Catenulispora sp. EB89: one gene and its partner. The protein of the gene in region 1 interacts with the protein of each later gene in a pairwise test. Links are inferred from orthologs where the notes say so. Each region holds a gene or a part of one and is shown on either strand. Other genes may lie near its edges.

Region 1 (7,498 bases):
CGCGTCCTTCTACACCGGCGCCATGGCCGAGGCGCGGCTGATCGAGATCGGGCCGATCGCCGAGCGGGTCGGCGGGCTGGACCTGGTGCTGATCGGCGCCGACGACCCCGAGGCGATGCTGCGGCACACCCAGGAGTGCCGCGAGCGCGGCATCCCGTTCGCCGCCGACCCCTCGCAGCAGTTGGCCCGCATGGGTGCCGAGGACATCAAGCAGCTGGTCGACGGCGCGCGGTACCTGTTCACCAACGAGTACGAGGCCGCGCTGATCGAGCAGAAGACCGGCTGGGACGCCGACGAGATCCTGCGCCGAGTCGGGGCCCGGGTGGTCACGCTCGGCGCGAACGGCGTGCGGATCACCCGGCGGACCGAGGACGGCGGCGTCCAGGTGCTGGAGATCGCCACCCCGAAGGAGGAGGCGAAGTCGGACCCGACCGGGGTCGGCGACGCCTTCCGCGCCGGCTTCATCGCCGGCCTGTCCTGGGGCGCCGGCGAGGAGCTGGCGGCGCAGGTCGGCTGCATGCTGGCGACGCTGGTGATCGAGACGATCGGCACGCAGGAGTACGACCTGAGCCGCGGCCGGTTCCTGGAGCGGTTCTCGGTGGCGTACGGCAGCGCCGCCGCCAGCGAGGTCGTGCGGTACCTGGCGGCCTGAGGCCGCTGGGCCGAATGAGCTGAACCTGCTAGGCCATCAGAGTTAAGCAAGCCGACGGAGAAGCCGCCCTCAGCGCAGCTTCTCCAACACCCGCGGCAGCACGGCCAGGAAGCGCTCCACGTCTTCCTCGGCCGTGCCGAACGGCAGCGACACCCGCACGTTGCCGCGGTCCGCGGCGCCCATGGCGACCAGCACGTGGCTCGGCGTGACGGTGTCCGAGGTGCACGCCGACCCCGACGACACCTCGAACCCGGCCTCGTCCAGGTCCAGCACCAGCGCCTCGGCGTTGACCGCCGGGCAGGAGAACGCGACGAGGTTCGGCAGCCGGTCGTCCGGGTCGCCGAACACCTCGATGTCGTCTGCGACCGCCGGCAGTGCGGCGCGCAGCCGGTCGGTCAGCGCCCGCAGCCGGACCGCCTCGGCCTCCCGCTCCTGCTCCCGGGCCACCAGGGCGGCGGCCGCCGCGACGATCCCCGGCAGGTTCACCGCGCCGGGCACCAGGCCGTCTTCGTGTTCGTCGACGGCCCACGCCGGCGCGAACCGCGTTCCCTTGCGGACGGCGAGGATCCCGACCCCGGTCGGCCCTCCCCATTTGTGAGACGAAGCACACAGCACCGACCACTCGCGCGGCACCGGCATCCGGCCGACCACCTGAGCGGCGTCCACGAGCAACGGCACCGCGGCCTCGACCGCGGCGGCGAACACCGGCGCCAGCGGCTGGACCGTGCCGACCTCGTGGTTGGCCGCCTGCAGGCACGCCAGGGCCGTTCCCGGCACCCGCAGCTCGCGCGCGAAGGCCTCGGCGTCCACCCGGCCGAGCCGGTCCACGCCGACCGTCGCCACGGTGTCGTGCGGCCCGGTGCTGGTCGGCTCGGCGCTGGTCGGCCCGCCCGCGTTCGACTCGGCCTCGTGCAGCTCCGCCGCGTGCAGCACCGCGGAGTGCTCGACCGCTGACACCACGAGCCGGTTCCCGACCCGCCGCCGGCCGGCCAGCACGCCGGCGACGCCGTAATGGATCGCGGCCGTCCCCGAAGGAGTGAACAGCACCTCCCGGGCCCGGCAGCCCAGGACCTCGGCCACCGCCGCCCGGGACCGGTCCAGCAGCATCCGCGCTTGCCGCCCGGCCCGGTAGAGCCGGGCCGGGTCGGCCCAGCCCTCGTCCAGGGCCGCCAGCAGCGCGGCGCGGGCGGCCGGGTGCGGGGGCTCGGCGGAGGCGGCGTCGAAATGAGTCACACCCTTGACGATACGGACCCTGCGCCGTCACCCGCGGTACTTGTCCGGCCGCGCACCGGCCGCGCACCGGTCCCGCGCTGGGCCCGGGCCGGGCCCGTACTCGGCCGCACGCTCCGGCCGCACGCTCCGGTCGCACAACCGCGCGCACCCCCCGGCACTCCGCGTCGTCGGGACCGTCGCCGCCGGTGCGCTCATCAGATCAACGCCCGTCAGTTCGGCCGGAAGTGTGACCGTCGCACCCCGCCACACGCGTTAACCGGGACCTCCGCGCAAGAGGCAATTGGGGCTGGAGTAGGGTTTGGCCGCGAGAGAGAAGACACCGCCCCTGGCAGGGCCGTGACGTGCGGGCACACCGGGTGCGATCCCGGCGGTCCGCCGCGTGCCTGCCGCCAAGGCTTGAACCTCGGGAAGGCAACCTTGAGTCCACACGGCTCCGACCCGTCGCCGCAGCGCACCTCACCGGCGCGGCGATCGCGGCGCGCGAAGCTCGGCGTTCTTGCCGTGGCCGGGCTGGTCGCCATGACCGCCACCGGCTGCAATGTAGACGAAGCAAAGCGGCTCGGGGTTCCCGCGCCCGCCACCAAGGAAGCGCCGATCATCCTGCACCTGTGGCAGGGCTCGTGGATCGCCGCGCTCGCCGTCGGTGCCCTGGTTTGGGGCCTGATCATTTGGTGCTGCGTCTTCTACCGCCGCAAGCGCACCGGTATCGAGATCCCCGCACAGACCCGCTACAACGTCCCGATCGAAGTGCTCTTCACGGTCGTGCCGTTCATCATGATCGCGGTGCTGTTCTTCTTCACGGCCAAGGACGAGTCCAAGCTCCTCGCGCTGCACAAGAACCCCGACGTGAAGGTGAACGTCGTGGGCCGGCAGTGGTCCTGGTCCTGGAACTACAACTACGACGCCGTCTCCGGTCAGGCGACCCCGGGGCAGCTGGCCGTCTACGACGCCGGCACCCCCGCGGACCTGCCGGTGCTGTGGCTGCCGGTGAACGAGCGGGTGCGCTTCACGCTGACCTCCACCGACGTCATCCACTCCTTCTGGGTCCCGAACTTCCTGTTCAAGCTGGACGTGGTCCCGGGCCGCATCAACGAGTTCGAGCTCACCCCGAACAAGGAGGGCGAGTTCATCGGCCGCTGCGCCGAGCTGTGCGGTGTCGACCACTCCCGGATGCTGTTCAAGGTCAAGGTCGTCTCCGCGGCCGAGTACCAGCAGCACCTGCAGGACCTGGCCAACAAGATCGACCCGGTGACCGGCAAGGGCCAGACCGGTCAGATGCCCGTGGGCTACAACTCCAACGGCGTCCCGCTGCGCGTCGGCCCGCTGACCGGCATCGGCAACGACTCCACAGGGAAAGAAAAGTGACGGCCATCAGTGAACCGCGCGCAGTGAGCGCGCCGTACGAGCGCCGTGAGCCCGGCAACATCGTGGTCAAGTGGCTGACGTCCACCGACCACAAGGTGATCGGGTACATGTACCTCATCACGTCGTTCTGCTTCTTCGGCATCGGCGGCCTGCTGGCCCTGCTGATGCGCGCCGAGCTCGCCCGGCCGGGTCTGCAGTTCCTGACCACGGAGCAGTTCAACCAGGCGTTCACCATGCACGGCACGATCATGCTGCTGATGTTCGCCACCCCGCTGTTCATCGGGTTCGCGAACGTCATCGTGCCGCTGCAGATCGGCGCCCCGGACGTGGCCTTCCCGCGGCTGAACATGTTCGCCTACTGGCTGTTCCTGTTCGGCTCGCTGATCGCGGTCGGCGGCTTCCTCACCCCGCAGGGCGCGGCGGACTTCGGCTGGTTCGCCTACGCGCCGCTGACCGACGCGATCCACTCCCCGGGCATCGGCGCGGACATGTGGATCATGGGTCTGGCGCTGTCCGGCTTCGGCACCATCCTCGGTGGCGTCAACTTCATCACCACGATCATCTGCATGCGCGCGCCCGGCATGACGATGTTCCGCATGCCGATCTTCACCTGGAACATCCTGCTGACCGCGGTGCTGGTCCTGATGGCGTTCCCGGTCCTGGCCGCCGCGCTGTTCGCGCTGGAGGCCGACCGCCGCCTGGGTGCGCAGATCTTCGAGGCGGACAACGGCGGAGCGCTGTTGTGGCAACACCTCTTCTGGTTCTTCGGACACCCAGAGGTGTACATCGTCGCGCTGCCGTTCTTCGGCATCATCTCCGAGATCATCCCGGTCTTCAGCCGCAAGCCGATCTTCGGCTACAACACGCTGGTGATGGCGACCATGTCGATCGCCGGCCTGTCGGTGACGGTGTGGGCGCACCACATGTTCACCACCGGCGCGGTGATGCTGCCGTTCTTCGCCTTCATGTCGTACCTGATCGCGGTGCCCACCGGCATCAAGTTCTTCGACTGGATCGGCACCATGTGGCGCGGCTCGCTGAGCTTCGACACGCCGATGCTGTGGTCGGTCGGCTTCCTGGTGACGTTCCTGTTCGGCGGTCTGACCGGCGTGCTGCTGGCCTCCCCGCCGATCGACTTCCACGTGCAGGACTCGTACTTCGTGGTCGCGCACTTCCACTACGTGCTGTTCGGCACCGTGGTGTTCGCGATGAACGCCGGCTTCTACTACTGGTGGCCGAAGTTCACCGGCAAGATGCTGGACGAGCGGCTGGGCAAGATCCACTTCTGGATCCTGTTCGTCGGCTTCCACACCACGTTCCTGGTACAGCACTGGCTGGGCGCGGCGGGCATGCCCCGGCGGTACGCGGACTACCTGGCCAGCGACGGGTTCACGACGCTGAACACGATCTCCTCGATCGGCTCGTTCGTCCTCGGCGCCTCGACCCTGCCGTTCCTGTACAACGTGTACATCACCGCCAAGCGCGGCAAGAAGGTCACGGTCGACGACCCGTGGGGCTACGGCCGCTCCCTGGAGTGGGCCACCTCCTGCCCGCCGCCGCGGCACAACTTCACCTCGCTGCCGCGCATCCGCTCCGAATCCCCGGCCTTCGACCTGCACCACCCCGAGGTCGCGGCGCTGGACATGGGCCACGGGCACGGGAAGAAGGCCGCGGTCGGCGCCCCGGACAAGCCGTCGGCCTCGACGTCGACCGACAACGAGGACGGTGCCAAGTGAAGGTCGAAGCCAAGCTCTTCGGGTTCGTCGCCGTCTTCCTGATCATCGACATCCCGGTGTACTGGTACCTGTCCAAGGACACGGTCGGCACCACCGCGCTGTCGATGGCCTTCGGCCTGTGCGCGCTGGTGTGGTTCTACCTGTACTTCACCGCGATCCGCATCGGGCCGCGCCCGGAGGACCGCGACGACGCGGAGATCTCGGAGATGGCCGGCGAACTCGGCTTCTTCGCCCCGCACTCGTGGTGGCCGCTGTACACCGCGGGCTCCGCGGCGCTGGCGTTCATGGGCGTCATCTTCGGGTGGTGGCTGCTGCTGGTGGCCTTCCCGTTCGGGGCGTACTCGGTGATCGGGCTGGTGTTCGAGTACTACCGGCGTGAGAACAACCGGTACGGCGAGGCGGGGGCAGGGCACTGACCCCGCTGGGCTGACACCGGTCGGGCTGACACCTGCCGGAGCTTCAAAGGAGCCGGGCCTCGGATCGCTCCGAGGCCCGGCTCCTTCGTGTCTCAGGAATGTAATGGTTGACCATCTTTCGAGATCGCATGCAACGCGCACGGGGGGTTCGGCGTCTATCCAGGTGTAAGGCTCTAAAGCACAGGAGAACCAGGACAGGGAGGGCCTCGTGGCACACCGCATCGGGCAGGGTGTTACCGCGGGCGGGCGGCGTCGGTGGCGGCGGGCTGCGCAGTGGACGGCGGGGGCGGCGGCGGTGGCGCTGCTGACGGCGGCGTGCGGCGGCTCGTCGAGCGGCAAGAGCGCGGGCGCGCCGGTCGGGGCCGCGCAGACGGCCTCGTCCGGGACCTCGGGCGGCGCGAGTGGCGGGGCGAACCCCGCGAGCCCCTCGTCCTCCGCCGCGCAGCCGCTGGCGCTCTCGACCAGCCCCGCGGACGGCGCGGCCGGCGTCGACCCGGCCAAGGGCATCCAGATCAACGCCGTCAACGGCAAGCTGGAGAGCGTCACGGCCACCGACGCCGCGGGCAAGACGGTGTCCGGCGCTCTGGCCGCTGACGGGTCCTCCTGGGCCTCCAGCGGCACGCTGGCGATCTCCAGCACCTACACGGTGGTGGCGAAGGCGCAGGACGGCTCCGGGGCCGAGAAGACGACCACGTCGAAGTTCACGACCCTGACCCCCGGCAAGCGCCTCGGCCTGGACCACTACGTGCCGGACAACGGCACCACGGTCGGCGTCGGCCAGCCGGTGGCCGTTTTCTTCACCAACGCGCCGAACGAGAAGGACCGCGCGGCCGTGGAGAAGGCGATGACGGTCACCACCACGCCGCACGTCGACGGCGCCTGGAACTGGCGCGGCGACACCGAGGCGGACTGGCGCCCGCAGGGCTACTGGCAGCCGGGCACGAAGGTGCAGGTGCACCTGGGCCTGAACGGCGTGAAGGCGGGCCAGACCACTTATGGCTCCTTCACCAAGGACTTCTCCTTCACCATCGGCGACTCGGTGATCAGCACCGTGGACCTGGTGAAGGACAAGATGACCGTCACCAAGAACGGCCAGGTCCTGCGCACCATCCCGGTCAGCGCCGGCGAGGTCCCGAACCACCCGACCTGGAGTGGAAAGATGGTCGTCCTGGAGAAGGACGCCTCTCTGCAGATGACCTCCGCCTCGGTGAACTTCACCGACGCCTCGGACTTCTACGACCTCAAGGTCCAATCCGCGGTGAAGATCACCTCATCCGGCACCTTCCTGCATGCCGCGCCCTGGAACGACGGCAAGTTCGGCCGCGTCAACAGCAGCCACGGCTGCATCGGCATGAGCCTGGACGATGCCGCGTGGTTCTTCAACACGGTCAAGATCGGCGACGTGGTGGACGTGCAGAAGTCGGCGAACACCAAGCCGAACGTCACCACGAACCCGAACCCCGGCTTCGACGACTGGAACTTGACCTGGAGCCAGTGGCTGGCGGGGTCGGCGGCGGGAGTGCAGACGGCGCAGTAGCCAGCTGTCGCAGGTGGTAATCGGTTGGCCACGTCCTGTCAGAGGGCGTGGCTAGCCTTTGGGGTATGACAGTAGCCATGGACTACGAACCGCCCGAGAGCGGACCGGAGCTGGACTCCGCCATGGAAGCGGCGACGGCCGCTTTCAGCCTGGTCGAGGAGTTCGGCCTCCTCGACGACGTCTCGCTGGCGCTGTGGGACGCCCTGCCCGAGGACTTCTGCCACGATCACGAACTCGATCGTGGCCGGTTGATCAGGTGCGAGTCGCCGACTCTCGGCCACCAGCACGCGTCCTTGTCGCTGGCGATCGTTCTGAAGAATGCCGCCCGCCGCGCTGTCGAGGCGGAAGCGTTTCCCTGCCTCCGCACAGCGCAGGATGTCGACACGCGGCTCTGGGATGTTCCAGGCGCCACTGTTCGCAAACCAGATGTGCTGGTCTTCCGCTGCCTGGAAGAGGGCCGACGCAAGCTCTGGGGATACGACCTGGTGCTCGCGGTGGAGATCGTCTCGCCGTCCAGCGGCGCCACGGACACCGGCAAGGACAACCAGCGGACCGGCTT
Region 2 (7,374 bases), on another replicon or contig:
CCGACGCCCTCGTTGAGCATCGACTGCGCCTGGGTCGTCTGCGTCGTGGCCGAACCGTTCGCGTTCTGGATGTCGCAGACCAGACCCAAGCTGTCGCACTGGGTCTTGAGCTCGTTGGGGTCGGAGTTGACCCACCGCGGCGAGGAGTTGGTGTCCGGGAGCAGGACGCCGACCTTGTTGTTCGTGTAGTGCGGAGTGCCGCTGCTACTGCTGCTGCTGCCGCCGGCCGCGCTCGTGGTCGAGCTGCTGCCGCCGGTGGTGGAGCTGCCGCTGCTCTTCGAGCTACTGCATCCAGCTGCGCTCAACGCAACCGCGGCGCCGAGTGCGGTGATAGCGAGTATCGCCTTACGCATGGGAGCTTGCCCCTTTCTGGTTCCGCACGTCGCCTACCCCCGGGAGGCGCCGCCGATATGTTGACGCGCAAAACCTATTCGGGTTTCGACCATGATCGCTATGAGCTGGCGGACACGAATCCGCCATGAACACGTCACGAAACGGCAACGTCCGGACCGCCTTGGCGCCCGGCGGGCGGCCCTGCTACGGATACCGCCTCGTCCAGGCCCGCACAGACCTTGTGAAGCAGGGCACTTGCCTGGTCGGCCGGGGTGTGGCGAGAAGGCGTCGCGCACCTCAAATTCGCTCAACGCCGAGGCGCGGTACCGGTTCCGGCGACCGGTGATCACCACACGCCCGATCACGCTCGGCGACGATCTTTAGGTGCGGCGCGCAACCTTGATCTTGTCCTGTAAGCACCCTTTGACAGATGATGTGCCGCTATGTTCACCCCCGCCGACCGCGATCGTGTGCTCGCGGCGCTGGCCGCGCGCGCCGAGGCCGACGCGGACGTCACCGGCGCGGTGCTGCTGGGTTCGTCGGCGACCGGTCAGGCGGACCGCTGGTCGGATCGTGACGTCGCGCTCACGGTCGCCGGCTCCGCGGATGTCGCGGCGGTCACCGAAGGGTGGACCAGGGCTTTGGCGGCGGATCCGAACGATTGAGGCCTTTGTTCGGGGCTTTGTTGTCCGGGGCCTGGGTCGGGAACCGCGGACTATTCAACTTATCCCGGCGGTCGGTTCGTCCCCGGCCGTCACTCCCAGCGTGAGGGCCGCGTCAGCCCTTCGCTGATCTTCGTCCTCTGATCTCCGAGGGCTGCGTTGAGCTGGGTCTGGGTCAGGAATATGGCGCCGGTCAGGTCGGCTCCGGCCAGGTTCGCGTCGCGCAGGTCGGCGCCGATCAGGTCGGCGCGGCGCAGGTCGGCGCCGGAGAGGTCGGTGCCGATCAGGTAGGCGCCGCGCAGGTCCGCGCCGTGCAGGTCGGCTCGTGGCAGGCGGGCGCCGATCAGGTCGGCACCTCGCCGGTCCTTCTTGCGGCCGGTGCCGATGCCGGCTCGGATCAGGGTGCTGACTTCGGAGAGCAGTTCACTGACACCCTGGCGGTGGGCGGCGACGTCCAGGGCCAGCAGTTCGTCGGCGGGCAGCCCGGTGAGGCGTTCGGTCTCCTCGGCGGACCAGCTGATCTCGGTGCGCAGCGCGGAGGCCGCGGCCAGGGTCTCGGCTTCGGTGAGGTACCAGAGCATCTCGTGCAGTTGGCGCATCAGCGGGAGCGCGGCGAACATCTGCGCGGCGGTGTGCGGGGCCTCGCGCCAGGACACGCCGCCGAAGGTCTGCTGGGACAGCTTCTGGCCGGCGCCGAAGCAGTCGTAGACGGTGCAGCCCTGGAAGCCGCGGCCGCGCAGTCCGGTGTGGATGGAGCAGCGGTCGTCGGCGGCGAGGTTGGGGCACGGCGTCCCGGCGGACTTGTCGACGGCGAAGTCCCGGGACGCCGTGAAGGCCAGCCCCACGCAGCACAGCGCGAAGCAGTCGGCGCAGTCGGCGCTCAGGTCGGTGCGGGGGCTGGGCATCAGGGTGCTGCTTACAGCTGGCGCATCACGTCGTTCGCGATCAGGTCCAGGTGGTCCAGGTCGGACAGGTCCAGGATCTGCAGGTAGACGCGCTGGGTGCCGATGCCGGCGTAGCGGCCGAGCTTGTCCACGACCTCCGCCGGGGTGCCGGCCAGGCCGTTCTCGCGCAGCTCGGCCGGCTCGCGGCCGATCGCGGCGGCGCGCCTGGCGTACTCGGCCTCGTCGCGGCCGACGCAGGCCACCAGGGCCGCGGAGTACGTCATCGACTCCGGGGCGCGGCCGTTGGCGGCGACGGCCTCGCGGACCGTGCCGAACAGGCGTTCGCTGTCCTCGAAGGACCTGAACGAGGTGTTGTACTCGGCGGCGTAGCGCGCGGCCAGGCGCGGGGTGCGCTTCGGGCCGCCACCGCCGATGATGATCGGCGGGTGCGGCTTGGTGACCGGCTTGGGCAGCGCCGGGGAGTCGCTGAGGGTGTAGTGCTCGCCCTTGAAGCTGTAGGTCGCGCCTTCGGGGGTGTTCCACAGCCCGGTGACGATCTCCAGCTGCTCCTCCAGCAGGCCGAAGCGCTTCTCCGGGAAGGGGATGCCGTAGGCGGTGTGCTCGTCGCCGAACCAGCCGGTGCCCAGGCCCAGCTCCACGCGGCCCGGACCGGCCATGGCGTCGACCTGCGCGACGGCGATGGCCAGCGGGCCGGGCAGCCGGAAGGTGGCCGGGCTGACCAGGGTGCCGAGCTTGATGCGGCTGGTCTCGCGGGCCAGGCCGGCCAGCGTGATCCAGGCGTCGGTGGGCCCGGGGGCGCCGGTGACGTCGCCCATCTTCAGGTAGTGGTCGGAGCGGAAGAACGCGTCGAAGCCCAGGTCCTCGGTGGCTTTGGCGACGGTGAGGAGGGTGTCGTAGTCGGCGCCCTGCTGGGGCTCGGTGAAGATGCGCAAGTCCATGGGGCAAGCCTTTCACACGGTGCGGCGCACTCGCGGCGGCGCTCGCGCGGCGGATGCACGTCGGGTGCGCCGCGGATGCGCGGCGGACGCACGAGCCGAGGACGCGCGGGCCACCCGTGCGTGACGGTGCCGGTACGGCAGGATGGCGTCATGCGCATGCCCTACGTCAACAGCCGCCTGGCCCCGATGGGCACCACCATCTTCGCCGAGATGTCGGCGCTGGCCGTGGCCACCGGCTCGATCAACCTGGGCCAGGGCTTCCCGGACACCGACGGCCCCGAGGAGATCAAGCGCGCGGCGGCCGAGGCGGTGCTGTCCGGGCACGGCAACCAGTACCCGCCCGGGCCCGGCATCCCGGAGCTGCGCAGGGCCGTGGCCGAGCACCAGAAGCGCTTCTACGGCCTGGACTTCGACCCGGACACCGAGGTGCTGGTCACCGCCGGCGCCACCGAGGCCATCGCGGCGGCGCTGCTGGCGCTGCTGGAGCCCGGCGACGAGGTGGTCGCGTTTGAGCCGTACTACGACTCGTACACGGCCTGCATCGCGATGGCCGGCGGCGTGCGCGTGCCGGTGACGCTGCGTCCCCCGCACTTCCGCCCCGACCTGGACGCGCTGCGCGCCGCCGTAACCGACCGCACCCGCCTGCTGCTGCTGAACACCCCGCACAACCCGACCGGCATGGTGCTCACCCGCGCCGAGTCCGAGGCGATCGCGCGGCTGGCGTGCGAGCGCGACCTGCTGGTCGTCACCGACGAGGTCTACGAGCACCTGACGTTCGGCCCCGAGCACATCCCGCTGGCCACGCTGCCCGGGATGCGCGAGCGCACGGTCACGATCGGCTCGGCGGGCAAGACCTTCTCCTTCACCGGCTGGAAGGTCGGCTGGGTGACGGCGCCGCCGGCGCTGGTCTCCGCGGTCCGCAGCGCGAAGCAGTTCCTGACGTACGTGGCGAGCGGCCCCTTCCAGTACGCCGCCGCTACCGCCCTGGCTCTGCCGGACGAGTACTTCACGACGCTGCGCGCCGACCTGCGGCGCAAGCGCGACCTGCTGGCCGGCGGGCTGAGCGCGGCCGGGTTCGAGGTGTTCGTGCCGGACGGGACGTACTTCGTCACCACCGACATCAGCGGGCTGAGCGAGAAGAACGGGATGGAGTTCTGCCGCGAACTGCCTGAGCGGTGCGGCGTCGTGGCGATTCCGAACCAGGTGTTCTACGACGACGTCGAGGCGGCGCGGAGCCTGGTGCGGTTCGCGTTCTGCAAGAAGGACGAGGTGCTGGTCGAGGCTGTCGAGCGGTTGGGGCGGTTGAAGGGTTAGCCAGGCGTGCGTTCGCCGTCAGCGAAAGCGCGCGGGTTCCGGGCGGTCGCTTGCCTAGGGTCGGTTCCATGACCGACTACGAAGCCGCATTTCAGGCCTATGAGAAGCTGACGCCCCTGGACCCGGCGGCGAAGCCGGCCGCGATCCTGGTCGCGGGGGTGCCGGGGGCCGGAAAGAGCACGTTGGCCGAGGGGTTGGCGCGGGAGTTGCGGGCGGCGGTGTTCTCCACGGACTGGCAGCTCGGGGCTTTGACGCCGTTCCGGGTGCTGACGGAGGAGAACATGGTGCCGCTGGCCGAGATGATGCTCGTCGGGGCGCTCGCGCGGCAGCTACAGCTGGGACTGGACGTGGTGCTGGACGTGCCGGGGCACGAGGTCGAGGTGCGGGAGCGCTATCGGCGGGTGGCCGAGAGTCTGGGGGCGCGCTTCGTGGGGGTGGAGTGCGTGTGCTCGGATCCGGAAGTGCACAAGGCGCGGGTCGAGGGTCGGGACCGGGGGATCCCGGGGTGGCGGCCCACGGTGCCGTGGACACATGTGCAGCGGATGCAGGGGTTGTGGGAGGCGTGGCCGGAGCCGCATCTGGTGCTGGACTCCGCGACACAGGATGCTGAGACGTCGCTCAAGCAAACGCTGGACGAGGTCTCGGCGACACGCACCGCCTGACTAAGGCTCCTGCGACAGACCGCCGGCCCCGGCCCGCGCGAAGCAGGCCGGGGCGGCGAAAAGGCACCGGGGATCCGGTTCTCAGAGCTTGATGACCTGGCCCGGGAAGATCAGGTTCGGGTTCGAGATCTGGCCCTTGTTCAGCTGGAACAGGCTCTGCCAGCCGCCGGCCACGTGGTTGGTGACGGCGATCTGCGACAGCGTGTCGCCACTCTTGATGGTGTAGGTCGCACCGGTCGGCTGAGCCTGCGGGGCCGCGTTCTGGGCCGGGGCGGGCTGAGTGTTCTGCTGCTTCGGCGCGTTCCAGTTCCAGGACTGCTTGTACTGCTGCTGCGGCTGCGTCTGCTGCTTCGGCGCCTGCTGCTGCGTCTGGGTCTGGGTCTGCTGCTGGGTCGTGCTGGAGCTGCTGGAGCTGGAGCCGGTCGAGCCGCTGCCCGGGTTCACGGCGGCCGCCGCGCCACCGGCGCTCAGGCCCGCGCGCGGGCCGCAGACCGGCCAGGCGCCGGGGCCCTGGGAGGCCAGCAGGTTCTCGGCCACGGCTATCTGCTGGTCCTTGGTGGCCAGGTCGGCGCGCGGGGCGTACTTGCCGCCGCCGGCCCCGAGCCAGGAGCTGGTCGAGAACTGCAGGCCGCCGTAGTAGCCGTTGCCGGTGTTGATCGACCAGTTGCCGCCGCTCTCGCAGGAGGCGACCTGGTCCCAGGTGGAGACGCTGGCGGCGCTGGCGGTGGAGGCCATCAGGGCGGGCAGCACGACCGCGGCGCCGGCCACGGAGGCCACGACGATCCCGGCCTTCTTGCGGCCGGACAGCATGGACTTGCTCATGATCAGTCAGCTCTCTCCGCCACGCCGGCCAGCGCTGGGCGCCAGCCTCCTGCTCCGATCACGGGGGTCGGGTGCAGAAAATGACTCTCGCGGTCCGGGGCAGGAATGCGGCGTGCCGGCCGGCGAGGTCCCCGCTCGTGGCGGGGCATGCCCCAGACGGTAAGCACAAGCCTGAGCAAATCACAAGAACGATGACATGCCGTTGATAAGGGACACACCGGCAGTAAGGGAATTGGCGCCTTTCCGACGCAGATCTCACGAAGCGTGGCGAGCGGATCACATTCGGGACAAACGAATCCGGGAAGGCCCTGAACTCTTCTCAGAGCCTTCCCGGAGGGGCAAAAACGGACTAATCAGCCCATATGGCGCCTATGTCCGCGTTCCTGGCGCGGCATGCTCTGCACGGTCGGCGGAACGACGGCCGGTAGCGTCGCGACCTCGTTCAGTTCCTGCTGGTAGAGCGCCGCGGCGTCCGGGAGCTTCGGGAACCGGTGCTGCGGCCGGTCGTGCATACGCAACGTCCCGGTCAGGTCACCGACGGTGCGGCGGCGCCAGGCGCTGATGTTCGTCTCCCGCACGCCGAAGCGGCGCTCCAGCAGCCGCAGCGTCGAGGTGTGGTCGAACACCTCCGAGCACACGAAGCCGCCGGCGCTCCACGGCGAGACCACGATCGTCGGCACCCGGAAGCCGAGCCCGGAGGGCCCGGCGATGCCCTGGCACTCCGCCGGCAGCGGGTCGACGGTGATCCACTCCCCCGGCGTCCCGGCCGGCGCGGTCGGCGGCCGCACGTGGTCGAACAGGCCGTCGTTCTCGTCGTAGGTGATGATCAGCAGGGTCTTGGCCCACACCTCGGGGTGCTGCCCGAGCGCGTCCAGCACGCCCCAGATGTACTGCGCCCCGGCCCCGGGCAGCGCCGGCGGGTGCTCGCTGGCCTCCGGCTGCCCGATCGAGGGCAGGTACTGCGAGTTCAGCCAGCTGACGGCGGGCAGGTCGCCGTTGGCGATGTCGTCGGCGATCGCCTGCGGCGGCCGCGGCTGCATCCCGTTGATCCACAGGGGGGAATCGTGCGGGGCGTTCTGGAAGCTCTGGAACCAGCTCAGGTCCGAGCCCTGAGTGTTGGCGACGTAATAGCGCCAGCTGATGCCCGCCGCCTCCAGGCGCTCGGCGTAGGTGGTCCAGCGGAACGGCGCCGGGTTGCTGTTGCTCACCACCGGGCCGCCGGCCACGCCGTCGGGGTCGTTGGTGCCGCTGATCGCGAACAGCCGGTTGGCGTGCGTGGGGCCGAAGGCCGAGCAGTGGTAGTTGTCGCAGACGGTGAAGGCGTCGGCGAGCGCGTAGTGGAACGGCAGGTCCTCGCGCGTCAGGTAGCCCATGGACCACGGGCCGCCGTCGGCCGGGCGGTGCGCGGCCATCCAGCCGTCCATGGCGCCGTTGTTCCAGGAGGCGTGCTGGCCGTGCCAGCTGTGGTCGGTACTCGGGTACTTGGCGCCGCTGGTCTTGGTGGTGTCGATGCGGAACGGCAGGGTGTAGCCGTCGGGGTTGGCGGTGTCGGGCTGGTAGAACACCGGACGGCCGTCGGGCAGGCGGATCGCGTCGCGGTCGCCGAACCCCCGCACGCCGGACAGCGTGCCGAAGTAGTGGTCGAAGCTGCGGTTCTCCTGCATCAGGATCATGACGTGCTCGATCTGGTCCAGGGCGTGCAGCCGGTCGTCCGGGGCGGCGGCGGCCATCGCCTTGG

Evidence for each region.
Region 2: the proteins of ctaD (region 1) and ABH920_RS28485 interact in binary tests that used the Escherichia coli proteins (3 or more experiments, as listed by UniProt). The link is inferred for Catenulispora sp. EB89 from one-to-one orthologs.

Annotation. Positions count from the first base shown.
Region 1 is NZ_JBGCCU010000004.1:318,523-326,020, reverse strand. The notes cover bases 2,617-5,616. They hold ctaD (cytochrome c oxidase subunit I), read left to right. Parts: upstream 2,617-3,246; coding sequence 3,247-4,986; downstream 4,987-5,616. Other genes in these bases: ABH920_RS11075 (Ig-like domain-containing protein), read left to right, coding at 5,611-5,616; ABH920_RS11080 (cytochrome c oxidase subunit 4), read left to right, coding at 4,983-5,402; coxB (cytochrome c oxidase subunit II), read left to right, coding at 2,617-3,250. Outside these bases: ABH920_RS11100 (carbohydrate kinase family protein), read left to right, coding at 1-652; more of coxB, read left to right, coding at 2,303-2,616; more of ABH920_RS11075, read left to right, coding at 5,617-6,939; ABH920_RS11070 (Uma2 family endonuclease), read left to right, coding at 7,005-7,498. UniProt on the Escherichia coli protein: Cytochrome bo(3) ubiquinol oxidase is the terminal enzyme in the aerobic respiratory chain of E.coli that predominates when cells are grown at high aeration.
Region 2 is NZ_JBGCCU010000015.1:16,089-23,462, forward strand. The notes cover bases 2,195-5,070. They hold ABH920_RS28485 (pyridoxal phosphate-dependent aminotransferase), read left to right. Parts: upstream 2,195-2,988; coding sequence 2,989-4,152; downstream 4,153-5,070. Other genes in these bases: ABH920_RS28480 (LLM class F420-dependent oxidoreductase), read right to left, coding at 2,195-2,838; ABH920_RS28490 (AAA family ATPase), read left to right, coding at 4,221-4,814; ABH920_RS28495 (transglycosylase family protein), read right to left, coding at 4,896-5,070. Also shown: ABH920_RS28465 (sugar ABC transporter substrate-binding protein), read right to left, coding at 1-353; ABH920_RS28470 (hypothetical protein), read left to right, coding at 777-998; ABH920_RS28475 (pentapeptide repeat-containing protein), read right to left, coding at 1,088-1,900; more of ABH920_RS28480, read right to left, coding at 1,912-2,194; more of ABH920_RS28495, read right to left, coding at 5,071-5,636; ABH920_RS28500 (alkaline phosphatase family protein), read right to left, coding at 5,990-7,374. UniProt on the Escherichia coli protein: Shows aminotransferase activity with methionine and histidine as substrates, and to a lesser extent also with phenylalanine.